Regions from separate parts of the Priestia sp. USM5 genome, predicted to be linked through region 1. Evidence: riboswitches for the same ligand, from Rfam matches in the RefSeq annotation. Region 1 holds a riboswitch; each other region holds the start of a gene.
The links. A riboswitch is a leader RNA that binds a small molecule or an ion and turns the genes downstream of it on or off. The one in region 1 is predicted to bind S-adenosylmethionine.

Region 1 (4,283 bases):
GAAGAAAATAAGAAAGACCGTGTTCCACATCAACCAACGTATAATGCAGCCGCAATGAGTGCACCAATTGACCGTCCTAACGATTATGGGCAGGCAGGTCACACATACCGTAGTTTTGAAGATTGGGAGCGCGATGAATTGATTAAAAATCTATCGGATGCACTTGCTATTTGTGATAAACGAATCCAAGAAACGATGATTTCTCATTTTACACAAGCTGATGAAGAATATGGTCGACGTGTGAAGAAAGGTATTGAAAAGAAACTACACGAAATGCAGGATATGAAAAATACAAGTGAGGTACCTGGTCGTAAAGCAGGTAAATCAAAATATGGACAAGGTACATTAGCTGCAAATGAAGCAACAGAAGATGCTGTAAAGAAAAGTCACGAAGTCGATCCTTATTAAGTGAATTGCTCCATTTTAAAAATAGGGAACCGACGTATGGGTATAGTATAATCTTAAGGGAATACCTTGCCTAAAACCTCATGATTTAAAAGATACCTCTCCTAATTGACAGGAGAGGTATCTTTTAAATCATTCTTTAGTTATTTGTCCAGACATCTTGAGCGATTTGAATTACGTGATTAATTTTATTCCATTGCTCTTCTTCTGTTAATTCGTTTCCTTCTTCTGTACTCGCAAAGCCACATTGAGGACTCAATGACAAGTTTTCTAGAGGAATATATTCACTTGCTTCTTGGATTCTTCGCTTAATGACTTTAGCATCTTCTAATGTAGGGAATTTAGATGTTACCAATCCTAATACAACGGTTTGATTGTTAAGTGTAAAACTTTTTAATGGTTCAAAATCTCCTGAACGGTTATCATCATATTCAAGGAAAAGTCCATCTACATGTAAGTTAGCAAAGATAGCATCAGATATAGTATCGTAGCCACCACTTGTGATATACGTAGATCTAAAGTTTCCACGACAAATATGCATCGTAATGAGCATATCTTCAGGCTTTTTAGAAATAGCATCATTTAAGCAACTTACTCGATTATCGATAATGTCTTTTACATCCATACCAAGCTTCTCAACAACCGCATTGATGCGTTCTTCAGAAACGAAATCAATCCAGGACGTATCATCTAGTTGTAGATAACGGCAGCCTGCGTCGTAAAAGGCTTGAATAGCTTTTTGATAAGCAGCCACAGTATCATGATAAAATTGATCTCTGTTTCCCTTGTAATATGTATCTTCTTGAATTCGAGTAAATAACATGTTTGGGCTTGGAATTGAGAATTTAGCAACTTGGCTTCCATCACCATGTCGTTCAACAGCTTCTTTTAAAAACGTGAAGTGTTCCACCATATAATGGTGATCGAAGTCCACTTTACCTACTACCTTAATTGCGTTATTTTTGGTTTTTGCACCTTTGAATTGGCTGATATATTCTGTTTCAAACTGCTCCACACCTTCTAAGCCTGATAAGAAGTCCAAATGCCACCAAGAACGTCTAAATTCACCGTCCGTGATCGATTTAAGACCCAATTCAATTTGCTTCTGAACAAGCTTTTCAATTTCTTTGTCCTCTACAGATTTTAAATCAGCTTTATTAATTGTACCATTCGCATACGCTTTTCTTGCTTCTTTGAGGGGAGTTGGTCGTAAAAAACTACCTACGTGATCAGCTTTAAATGGAGCCTTCACTAATGTCTTAGTCATGGTTTTGTTTCCTTCTTTCTTTTCAAAATAAAAAACCTCTTCTTACAAATAAGAAGAGGTTAATAATCGTTATGGATTCTCTTCTTATCTTCAAGCAAATTGCTACTGGAATTGGCACAGTACTTTAACAGTCTGTTGCCGAGGCTTCCTAGGGCCAGTCCCTCCACCTCTCGAGATAAGAATATTCAATTTATTTAACTAAAAAAAGGTTACACTTGTTTTCTTAGGTTGTCAACAAAAATTCGAAAAATCAGAAATAATACACCTCTTACCTCATTACTTCCTCATTACCTACTGCAGCAAGGGTTCTTTGTTATTTTTCGATTGGACAGGCAAGCTTACCGCAGTAGCTACATAGTATCTAAAGTATTGTAACTCCGTTATCTAATCAGTAGCTAGTTCAGTATCGCTACCCCATTAATACAAGCTTTATAACCCTGTTGAAGCCATTTGTGGAATCTGTAAGGGAGCTGAGCCGAAGAGGCGAAGGGGGCGACCGGATGCCTTGAGCTGAAAAAACAGGTACGTCAAAAGCAAAAAAATTAAAAGAGTGAAAGAAGGTATCAACATGAGAAAAACAAAAGGATTTACCTTTCCAAAAATCTTTTCTCCACCTCACAAACCACCTCTTACGAGACCTCGTCCCCTCAAGGCTTATTCCTTTGTTCCTTTTAGTCCACTAGCCCTGCTTGACCCCACTATTTTGACCATAGGAGGCATTGTCTTAGGAATTGCGATCATCGAACGAATACTAGAGCGATGGGGTGTCATCGATCTTGTTGATCAGTTCGCAAAGGTGATGCGGTTTATCTTACCTGTCACCTTTTATGGGGCCTTATTTTACTTCTTTGCGACATTTATGTTTTGAGGAGGGTTTCAAATGTTTGAGAAACTAAAATTACGTGGAAAGCTTATTAAAGCGTTTCGTACAGCAGAGATTTATCGAGTCATAAAGCGTGGGGATCGTACCTCCTATCAATTTCCGAAGATCCATCGAATCGATCATCAGAACACCTACACTCGGTATGCTTTTTCCTTACTGAATGGGATTGATCCTGAACTTTTAAATAAAAAAAGATGGGCATTACGACAAGTATTAGGCAGCAATATTGAAGTGAATGGCAGCTTAAAGAACTTTAGTATTACCGTTCATCACAAAAGCCTACCTAAGATGCTCAATTATAAGTATGAAGTCATTCATCCTCATATTGAGAAAATGGAGCTCCCAGTATGCATTGGTCAAGATATCTATGGAAACCCTGTTTCATGGGATTTTGCGGATTTGGAAACCTTACTGATTTCTGGCGAAATTGGAGCTGGAAAAAGCAGTCTCATGCGTGTCATCCTCACCACGTGGGTGAAATATTCCTCTCCTGAAGACTTGCGCTTAGTCTTAGTGGACCTTAAACGAGCCGATTTGGGCTTATTTCATGAGATTGACCATGTGGATGCGCTTTGCTTTGAAGCAAAAGACATGCGAAAACCTTTTGCATTATTACGAGCTGAAATGTATCGAAGAGGCGATTTATTGTTAGAGCATGGCGTAACACATATAAGCAGGCTTTCATTTAAGCTTCCTCGGATCGTTGTGGTAATTGACGAAATGTCCATCGTGAAGAAAGAAACAGATCTTGTAGAAATGATCCAACAGTTTGCCAGCCAAGGTCGTGCATTAGGTGTTCATACGATTATTGCCATGCAGCGTCCCGATGCAGATTTATTAAATTCAGCATTAAAGGCCAACTTACGGGTACGGATATCTGGTAGGCAAGCTGATGCAACCAATGCCAAGGTTGCCGGAGTGATTGGAACAGAAGAAATCGATGCTGCGGCTAGAGGCCGTATGAAAATAAAAATTGACGAAGTGAAGGAATTTCAAGCGTATTTCTTAGATGAAGAAGCGTGTAAAGTAATGCTTTCTCCTTATAAAACACGCATAAAAGACCCTGAACCTCAACTGGAGGTCGTACCACAGTCTATCTTTGGATTATTAGAGAAGGAGGAACAGCGATGAGTTTCCGTTTATCTCAACGTGATAAAGACATCATTGGGTTTATCAACCAGTTTCGAGCCGTAGATCGAGACTCGTTGGTTGAGCTGTTCTTTAAACAGCTGAAATCGCCTGTAAATGCGTGTAATAGTGTGATGGTACGTTTATATCGATTAGGGGTAATTGAACGCACTCAGCAGTATTCTCCAACCGTCTATTTGCCTGTGGATGCAAAAATCAAAAAGAACTCTCAAAAAATATTACATTTCCTTTCTATCTTGGATGTCTATAAACAAATGTGTACGTATAGTGTGCCTAAGAATGTCATTGTCGAAGATAAGCCCACCGGACGAAAAGGAGGGATTGAACCGGATCTCTTTTGTATTTTTAAAGGATCTCCTTTTTGGATTGAAATTCAACGAAATCAGTATTCAGAACAGAAAATGCAAGTGAAGATTAACCTTTATGAAGAGTTTTTCTTTTCGGATGAATGGAAGGCATTGCATTGGCAGCCAGAGGACCGATCAGCTATCTTCCCTTCCGTTATTTTGATTACGCCTGTTCGTTACGCGGTGTCTTCAGAACACATCCGAATCATACAAGTAGCAAGTATTCATGAAC
Region 2 (4,283 bases), on a different contig from region 1:
TATTGAAAACCCTGAGTTTTATGATTATCTGACGGGCTATCAAAATTTAAAACACTTTGCGAATATGCATGAAGGGATCACGGCAGAACGCTTGGATGAAGTGATTGCGCTAGTAAAGCTTGAAAACAGCATTCATGCAAAAGTGAAGACGTATTCCCTTGGGATGAGACAGCGTTTAGGAGTAGCTCAAGCTATTTTACATAAGCCTGCATTGCTTTTACTAGACGAACCAACAAATGGTCTAGACCCAGCGGGAATGAGAGAATTTCGTACATATTTACAAACCCTCTGCAGGGAAGAAGGTATTTCAATTTTAATCGCGAGCCACTTATTAAAAGAAGTGGAAGCATTATGTGACCGCGTTGGTATTATTCAAAACGGCGAGTTAAAAGCTGTTCAAGATCTATCTCCAAATCGTCAAGATCAAGGGATGTATGTAGAATTTGAAGTATCTGACGTGCAACAAGCAGCGGATCTTTTATCTCAAGAATTCCAAGTAACAATAAAATCCGATAGTATTGATGTAGTGATTATGAAAGAACAAATTCCAGCTGTGAATAGAAAATTAGTGGACAGCGATATTTTAGTCTACCGAATCACTCCTGTTTATGAGACGCTTGAAGATTCGTTTATGTCCGTTACGGAGGGAGAGCACCATGCTTAAGTTAATTCAAAATGAACACATGAAATGGTTTTACAAAAGAAGTACAAAAGTCACGTTTATTACAATCGGCATCTTAACTCTTTGTATGGCTCTTTTAATGAAGAAAGTAGCAAACAGCGCAGGAACGGAAGACAACATATTGAATTTCCTGTCATTTAGTGCAGGCATGCTGATCCTCGTTCAATTTTTCGCGCTTGCTGTTGGAGGATCAATGGTTGCAAAAGAGTTTGAAGCGGGTACCATTAAGCTTCTTTTAATTCGCCCTGCTAGACGTTCAACGATTTTAACGTCCAAGTACATAACGCTCGTTTTAATTAGCTTGTATTACTTGCTGAGCTATTTGCTTTTTTCGTTTGTATGGGGAGCATTGTTCTTTGGATTTGCCAGTCTAGAAGGAGATGCGCAGCTGCTTAAAAACATTACGCTTACGTATGACAGCGCGTATATGGAAACGTTTATGATGATGACGTTTGCTTTTATGCTGTCGTCTTTATTTAGAAACAGCGCGCTTGCTTCAAGTCTAGCTATTGTCATAAGTATCGGCGCAAAAGCTGTAACAGGACTAGTATCAGAGCTAGGTTTATGGTGGGGGAAATTTTTACTGTTCGCCAACACAAACTTTGTGCAGTATATGGACGGAATGAAGACGATGTTTGACGGAATGACAATTCCATTTTCAATCTTCATCTTAGTTGCACACTTTGTCTTCTTTATGGGCGTAGCGTGGGTGGCGTTTTTAAAACGTGACGTAGCTAATTGATGTGAGAATTTTCACACTATATATTTTTCTAAAATAGCATTTGACAATTAAATAAAAAGAGATTACAGTAGTGAAAGACTATTTTTAAAACAACTATAAACTTCTTATCAAGAGAGACGGAGGGACTGGCCCTAGGATGTCTCGGCAACTGGCTGTACGCAGTGCGGTGCCAAATCCAGCAGACGATGTTTCGTTTGGAAGATGAGAAGGGTAATCTTATGATACAAATAAGAGACCTCTTCTTATCAATAAGAAGAGGTCTTTTTTTATTACGTAAACAAGAGGTGTTAAGAATGGAACAACAAAAAGGAAACGGCTGGGCGCTGTTACCGCTGGGCATCTTTTTAGTCCTGTTTGTCGGATCAGGAATTATAACGGGAGATTTTTATAAGCTGCCTGTATTAGTAGCTATTATCATTGCAGCCATCGTGGCGCTGGCTATGAACCGCAAAGATTCACTTAATGTAAAAGTGGAACGTTTTGCTAAAGGAGCAGGGCATCCTGATATCATTATTATGGTACTTATTTTTATTTTGGCAGGTGCTTTTTCTCAAGTCGCTAAAGGCATGGGAGCTGTTGATTCAACGGTAAACTTAGCTCTGTCTGTGCTTCCGCAAAGCTTAGTGGTAGTCGGAATCTTCGTTATTGGCGCATTCATTTCAATTTCGATGGGAACGTCAATGGGAACGATCGCTGCGTTAGGGCCTATCGCTGTAGGAATCAGTGAGCAGGCGCATGTATCCATTACATTGGCAATTGCTGCTGTTGTTGGTGGTGCAATGTTTGGAGATAATTTATCCGTAATCTCTGATACGACCATTGCGGCAGTTCGTACGCAAAAAACAAATATGTCAGATAAATTAAAAGTAAACTTTTTTATTGTCCTTCCTGCAGCGATTGTTACAGTGATTTTATTACTTGTAATGACGCTAGGCAATACGTCATCAGTAGAAATTAAAGATTTTAGCTGGTTTAAAATCTTGCCTTATGTCGGCGTACTCGTTGCTGCCATATTTGGTGCAAACGTATTAAGCATTTTAACCGGAGGAATTGTATTAGCCGGCGTAATTGGATTAGCTGACGGAAGCTACACGCTTTCTTCTCTTGCTAAAACTGTGACAGAAGGTATTGGCGGAATGTCGGAATTAATTATTTTATCTCTTTTAATTGGCGGAATGGTTGAACTCATTCGCTATAACGGTGGTATTCAGTTCTTATTGAACCTATTAACACGACGCATTCAAACAAAAAAAGGCGGAGAATTCAGCATCGCTGGATTAGTAAGTTTAACCAATTTAGCCACGGCTAATAACACGATTTCAATTATTACAGCAGGTCCGTTAGCGAAAGAAATCTCTGATAAGTATTCAATTGATAATCGTAAATCAGCCAGTCTGCTCGACTTGTTTTCATGCAGCGTTCAAGGGCTTATCCCTTACGGTGCACAAATGCTTCTCGCAGCAGGATTTGCTAAAGTTTCACCGGTTGAGATTATTCCATTTACATTCTATCCAATGTTAACAGCGGTTTGCGGTATCATTGCGATTGTAATTGGCTTTCCTCGTTTAAATAAAAAATCAAAATCATCTAAAGAAGCTGCGTAATATCAAACCCTTAAAAAGAACATTCTTTTTAAGGGTTTTTTACTGTTTGAAAAAATCAGTCGGCTTTTTTTCATCTAGCTCCTTCCAAAGTGTCTCATTTTGTTTAAGTGCATAAGCCGCTCCTCCGATTTCAATTCCGCATAATAAAATGAATAATAAAATACCCATGATATGACCTCCTTATATAAGTGAATAAAAACATGATTGTAACGGGTTTAGCTTATTGCTGTTTCACTTTATAATGAGAATAAAGTATGAAACGCGTTTCAGCGCAAGAGAAAAAGGTGAAAACATGACAAATATCCGAGATATCGCAAAAAAAGCTGGTGTATCTGTTTCGACCGTGTCACGGGTTTTAAATCATCATCCGTATGTAAAAGAAGAAAAGCGCCGTCTGGTAGAAGAAGTAATTCAAGAACTTAATTACGAACAAAACATTAATGCCGTTCACTTATCAAAAGGGAAAACAAATATGATTGCTGTCGTCTTGCCTTTTATTAATCATCCTTATTTCAGTCTGCTTTTAGAAGGAGTGGCCTCTCAAGCGTTAGAAAAGCAGTATCAGCTTGTTATTTGTCAGACGAACTATGATGTAAAAAAAGAAGAAGAAGCGCTTCATATGCTAAAAACAAAGCAGGTTGATGGAGTGATTATTTGTTCTAGAGCAGGCAGCTGGAGCACGATTGAATATTATCAGCAGTACGGGCCGATAGCCGTGTGCGAAAACGTAAAAAATCGTTCTATTCGCTCCGTATACGTTGATCATTATGCAGCTTTTAAGAAAGCGCTCATGTATTTAAAAGAAAAAGGATATACGGATATTGGCTACTGTATTGGAAGAATGACGGGTACAAATAGTCAACAGAGGCAGCAAGCATACAAAGAATATGTAGAAAGAATAAATGAGCCTTATCATCCGGAATGGGTGTTTCAAGGCTGTTTGAACGTGACAGATGGTGAAAAAGTGGTGAAAAAATTGGTGCAGATGAAAAATCGGCCTCAGGCGCTTTTAGTAACAAACGATCAAGTCGCTATTGGTATAAAAGCTCAGTGCGAACAAGCGGGTATATCAGTTCCAGGCGATTTAGCTATTATTGGTTTTGATAATCATCCGCTTTCTTCTTATTTACAAATCACAACGATCGAACTTCCTCTCAAAGAAATGGGCGAAACGCTTTTTAAACTAGTCAGGAGCAAGGATCCTCAAAAAATTGAGCTTCCTTTTCGGTTTATTGAGCGTAAAAGCGTATAAATT
Region 3 (4,283 bases), on a different contig from region 1:
TCCACGTTGAAGGCGCTTTTTATATAAACAAATTACGATACATATTTTGGAGGGATTAAGATGAGTACACCAAAAGATTTGCGTTATTCTGAAGAGCATGAATGGGTAAAAGCAGAAGGAGACGTTGTCCGCGTAGGTATTACACATTTCGCTCAAGCTGAGCTTGGAGACATCGTATTCGTTGAACTGCCAGAAGTAGGAGCAACAGTAGAAGCTGACGAGCCGTTTGGTAGCGTTGAATCAGTAAAAACAGTTTCTGAGCTTTACGCACCAATTAGCGGTGAAGTTGTAGCAGTAAACGACAACTTAGGCGATAGTCCTGAACTTGTTAATGAATCTCCATACGAAGAAGCATGGATGATTACAATCAAACCATCTGATGCTTCTCAAGTAGACAAGCTGATGACAGCAGAGCAATACGAAGAAATGACAAACGAAGGATAATATTCCTCCATAAATTGTCTTTATGAAAAGTTTTTGACTGGACACTCTATTAGTAAACAAGCTAAAGGAGTGTCTTTTTATGTTTGAAAAACAAAAAATGGACGTTACAGATCGCGTTACAGCTAAATTTCATGACGGCGGTATGAAATTATACGTTGATAAGCAGCCAATTGGTGAAGTTAGCTACGGAACAAGCGGCAATGAATACCGCTTTGAAGAAGGATATTCGCAAGAAAATAATAAGTTCTATCAATACGCGGACGTACAAAAACAAGGTGAAACGCAAAAATATACAGACTGCGATGAAGAAGCAGGATGGTGCTAAACAGTGGCAACTGCCGCTGTTTTTCTTGTTTTATAGAGATAATATGGCCTAAACTGCCTTTTAAAAGAGTTCTTTCTTGCAAATTTCTTTTAAAAAACAGGTGAACTGTGATACATTAACGAATATTGTATAGCATAAAGAAATGATGTTACTATACAACTGACGATTATGGGTGATGAAAATGGGGCTAATTGAAATTGAAAAAGTAATTATTGTCGAAGGAAAGTCAGATAAAAAGCGTATTCAAGATATCATTCGAGAACCAATTGAAATTATTTGTACAAACGGTACGATTAGTTTATCAAAGCTGGATGAAATTATTGACTGTACGTTTAACAAAGAGGTATACATACTCGTTGACTCTGATGATTCAGGGAATAAGCTGAGAAAACAATTTAAACGAGAGCTTCCGGAAGCAGAGCATCTATATATTGATAAAATGTACCGAGAAGTTGCTGCCGCCCCTAGACATCACATAGCAACAGTATTGCTGAGTGCCAATATCGATGTTAATGCAGAATTTTTAACATAAAAGGAATGAGCAACATGCAAGAATGGAGCGAAAAACAGCTGGATGATCAGTTAAAAGAAGGAGAAAGAGCCTTTATCTTTTTCCATACGCCTTTTTGCGGGACATGTCAGCTGGCAAAAAAAATGTTAACCGTGGCAGAAGCGATGCTGCCGGATGTAACCATCGGAATGAGCAATTTAAATTATATGCCTTCAAAAGCAGAATTATTTTCTATTGAAAGCGTACCTTGTTTGATTGAAGTGGAAAATGGTGAAATGGTAAAAAAACTCTACGCGTTTCATTCCATCGAGCACGTACTCGAGGAGCTTCGATAATCAAACGTTTGTTTAAAATGAAGAAGTTGAAAGAGAGCGAACCGTTGGGGCTGTTGAAATATTGGGATATTATCCCAAGAACAAAATCTGTTGACAGCCTATCTGACACATGCTAAAATCACACTCATGAATGTTCATAAATGAATGAATATTTCCCAAAAACAAAATAATTGTTGCGAACTCTTATCAAGAGAGGTGGAGGGACTGAGCCCTGTGAAACCCGGCAACCGTCAGACTAACTGAAATGGTGCCAATTCCTGCAAAGCTATGCGCTTTGAAAGATGAGAGAAAGGATTAAATATCGAGCCTTTCTGTCATGCGCAGAGAGGCTTTTTTAATGGGGAAAATTGTTTTACGGCTTTTTCATCCTATAGGGCAACCTAACATAATTAAGTTTTTATTAAAGAAGGTGAAGAAATATGATTACATTAACAGACGTTACAAAAATTTATCAGGCCAAAAGCGGTCAAGTAACAGCTGTTGATAATGTGAATCTAACCGTTAACCAAGGAGAAATTTACGGAATTATTGGTTATAGCGGAGCGGGGAAAAGTTCTTTGATTCGCTTGCTAAACGGATTAGAAACACCAACAACAGGAACGGTCGAAGTAGCAGGTAATGATATTGGAAAAATTAAAGGCGGAAAACTCAGAAAAGCTAGACAAGAAATTAGTATGGTATTTCAGCACTTTAATATCTTGTGGTCGCGTACGGTACGAGAAAATATTGCCTTTCCGTTAGAAATAGCAGGGATTTCAAAAGAAAAAAGAATGAAACGAGTAGACGAACTTATCAAGCTAGTCGGGCTTGAAGGGCGTGAAGATGCTTATCCATCACAGCTTAGCGGCGGACAAAAGCAGCGTGTTGGGATTGCTCGAGCGCTAGCGAACAATCCAAAAGTATTGCTTTGTGATGAAGCAACATCAGCGCTTGATCCTCAAACGACAGATTCTATTTTAGATCTGTTAGTAGATATTAATGAGAAGCTAGGGTTAACCATTGTATTGATTACTCATGAAATGCACGTCATTCGTAAAATTTGTCATCGAGTAGCCGTTATGGAAAATGGGGCAGTAGTAGAAGAAGGACAAGTGCTAGAAGTATTCAGAAAACCTAAGCAGCCGATTACAAAACGATTCGTTCAACAGATTTCTGAACCAGAGGAAACGTTTGAAACGATTGAACAAGTAAAAGAGCTGTATCCAAGCGGGCAAATTATTCAGCTGACGTTTGTTGGCGGAAAAGCAGAGCAACCGCTCATTACAACGATTTTAAAACAGTTTGATGTAACGATTAATATTTTGCAAGGAAAGATTTCTCATACACAAACAGGTTCATACGGGACGTTGTTCGTTCATTTAGACGGAGAATTAACAGAAGTTGAAAAAGTCATTGCATACATTCATGAGCAGCAGGTAGAAGTGGAGGTAATGACAAATGCTTGAGAAACTATTTCCAAACGTTATTTTAGATGATTTTATTCAAGCGACAAATGAAACACTATATATGACGGCTATTTCAGTTGTAGCCACATTTGTTCTAGGTATTTTATTGGGCTTGCTTTTATTTTTAACGTCCAAAGGACAGCTTTGGCAAAACAAACCTTTATATGCCATTGTGTCGGCGGTTGTAAATATCTTTCGTTCCATTCCATTCATTATTTTAATTGTTTTACTGATTCCATTTACCAAAGCATTGGTAGGAAGTATTTTAGGCGCTAATGCAGCGTTACCGGCTTTAATTGTTGGAGCAGCACCATTTTATGCGCGTCTTGTAGAAATTGGTCTGCGTGAAATTGATAAAGGTGTTATTGAAGCTGCTAAATCAATGGGAGCCACAACAAGCACTATTATCTTTAAAGTGCTGTTACCTGAATCGCTGCCAGCTTTGATTTCCGGTTTGACAGTAACAACCATTGCGTTAGTCGGCTATACGGCAATGGCGGGTGTGATTGGAGCTGGGGGTCTTGGAAACCTTGCATATTTAGAAGGATTCCAGCGCAGTCATAATGACGTAACGCTAGCCGCTACGATCTTAATTTTGATTATTGTATTTATTATCCAACTTATTGGAGATGCGATTACTGCAAAAATTGATAAAAGATAAAGGGAGGATTATTTATTATGAAAAAATGGCTTTCAGCTTTAGCATTAACATCTGCGCTAGTAGTAGGATTAGCGGCGTGTGGATCTAACAATGGATCAAAAGATGAAAAGAAAATTGTCGTGGGTGCATCTAATACGCCTCATGCTGAAATTTTAGAACAAGCAAAACCTATTTTGGAAAAACAAGGAATTGACTTAGAGATTAAAAAATTTCAAGATTACATCTTACCGAACACAGCTCTTGCAAACAATGAAATTGATGCAAACTACTTCCAGCACGTTCCTTATATGAATTCAGTGCTAAAAGATCATAAAGGTGAAAAAGGGTATGATTTCGTAAGTGCCGGTGCCATTCACATTGAACCAATTGGTATCTACTCTAAAAAATACAAAAGCTTAAAAGATCTTCCGAAAAACGGCACAGTTATTATGCGTGATGCAGTAGCAGAGCAAGGACGTATTTTATCGATTTTTGAAAAAGCTGGCGTGATCAAATTAAAACCAGGCGTAAAGAAAACAGACGCACAAATTAAAGATATTGTAGAAAACCCTAAGAATTTAAA

Region 2: linked by a shared signal. The riboswitch ahead of ACWATA_RS13395 (Na+/H+ antiporter NhaC family protein) and the one ahead of ACWATA_RS28080 (5-methyltetrahydropteroyltriglutamate--homocysteine S-methyltransferase) in region 1 are both predicted to bind S-adenosylmethionine.
Region 3: linked by a shared signal. The riboswitch ahead of ACWATA_RS27695 (methionine ABC transporter ATP-binding protein) and the one ahead of ACWATA_RS28080 (5-methyltetrahydropteroyltriglutamate--homocysteine S-methyltransferase) in region 1 are both predicted to bind S-adenosylmethionine.

Annotation. Positions count from the first base shown of each region.
Region 1 covers NZ_JBSGKN010000007.1:47,166-51,448, forward strand. Annotated here, with positions in the region: gene ACWATA_RS28075 (catalase) at 1-408, shown strand, start outside; gene ACWATA_RS28080 (5-methyltetrahydropteroyltriglutamate--homocysteine S-methyltransferase) at 545-1,672, opposite strand; SAM riboswitch class I at 1,754-1,854, opposite strand; gene ACWATA_RS28085 (hypothetical protein) at 2,241-2,540, shown strand; gene ACWATA_RS28090 (FtsK/SpoIIIE domain-containing protein) at 2,553-3,686, shown strand; gene ACWATA_RS28095 (hypothetical protein) at 3,683-4,283, shown strand, end outside.
Region 2 covers NZ_JBSGKN010000001.1:2,473,694-2,477,976, reverse strand. Annotated here, with positions in the region: gene ACWATA_RS13405 (ABC transporter ATP-binding protein) at 1-664, shown strand, start outside; gene ACWATA_RS13400 (ABC transporter permease) at 657-1,424, shown strand; SAM riboswitch class I at 1,526-1,632, shown strand; gene ACWATA_RS13395 (Na+/H+ antiporter NhaC family protein) at 1,718-3,028, shown strand; gene ACWATA_RS13390 (hypothetical protein) at 3,068-3,196, opposite strand; gene ACWATA_RS13385 (LacI family DNA-binding transcriptional regulator) at 3,321-4,280, shown strand.
Region 3 covers NZ_JBSGKN010000006.1:65,191-69,473, reverse strand. Annotated here, with positions in the region: gene gcvH (glycine cleavage system protein GcvH) at 61-444, shown strand; gene ACWATA_RS27710 (YusG family protein) at 524-769, shown strand; gene ACWATA_RS27705 (toprim domain-containing protein) at 951-1,301, shown strand; gene ACWATA_RS27700 (thioredoxin family protein) at 1,316-1,615, shown strand; SAM riboswitch class I at 1,796-1,903, shown strand; gene ACWATA_RS27695 (methionine ABC transporter ATP-binding protein) at 2,035-3,060, shown strand; gene ACWATA_RS27690 (methionine ABC transporter permease) at 3,053-3,721, shown strand; gene ACWATA_RS27685 (MetQ/NlpA family ABC transporter substrate-binding protein) at 3,739-4,283, shown strand, end outside.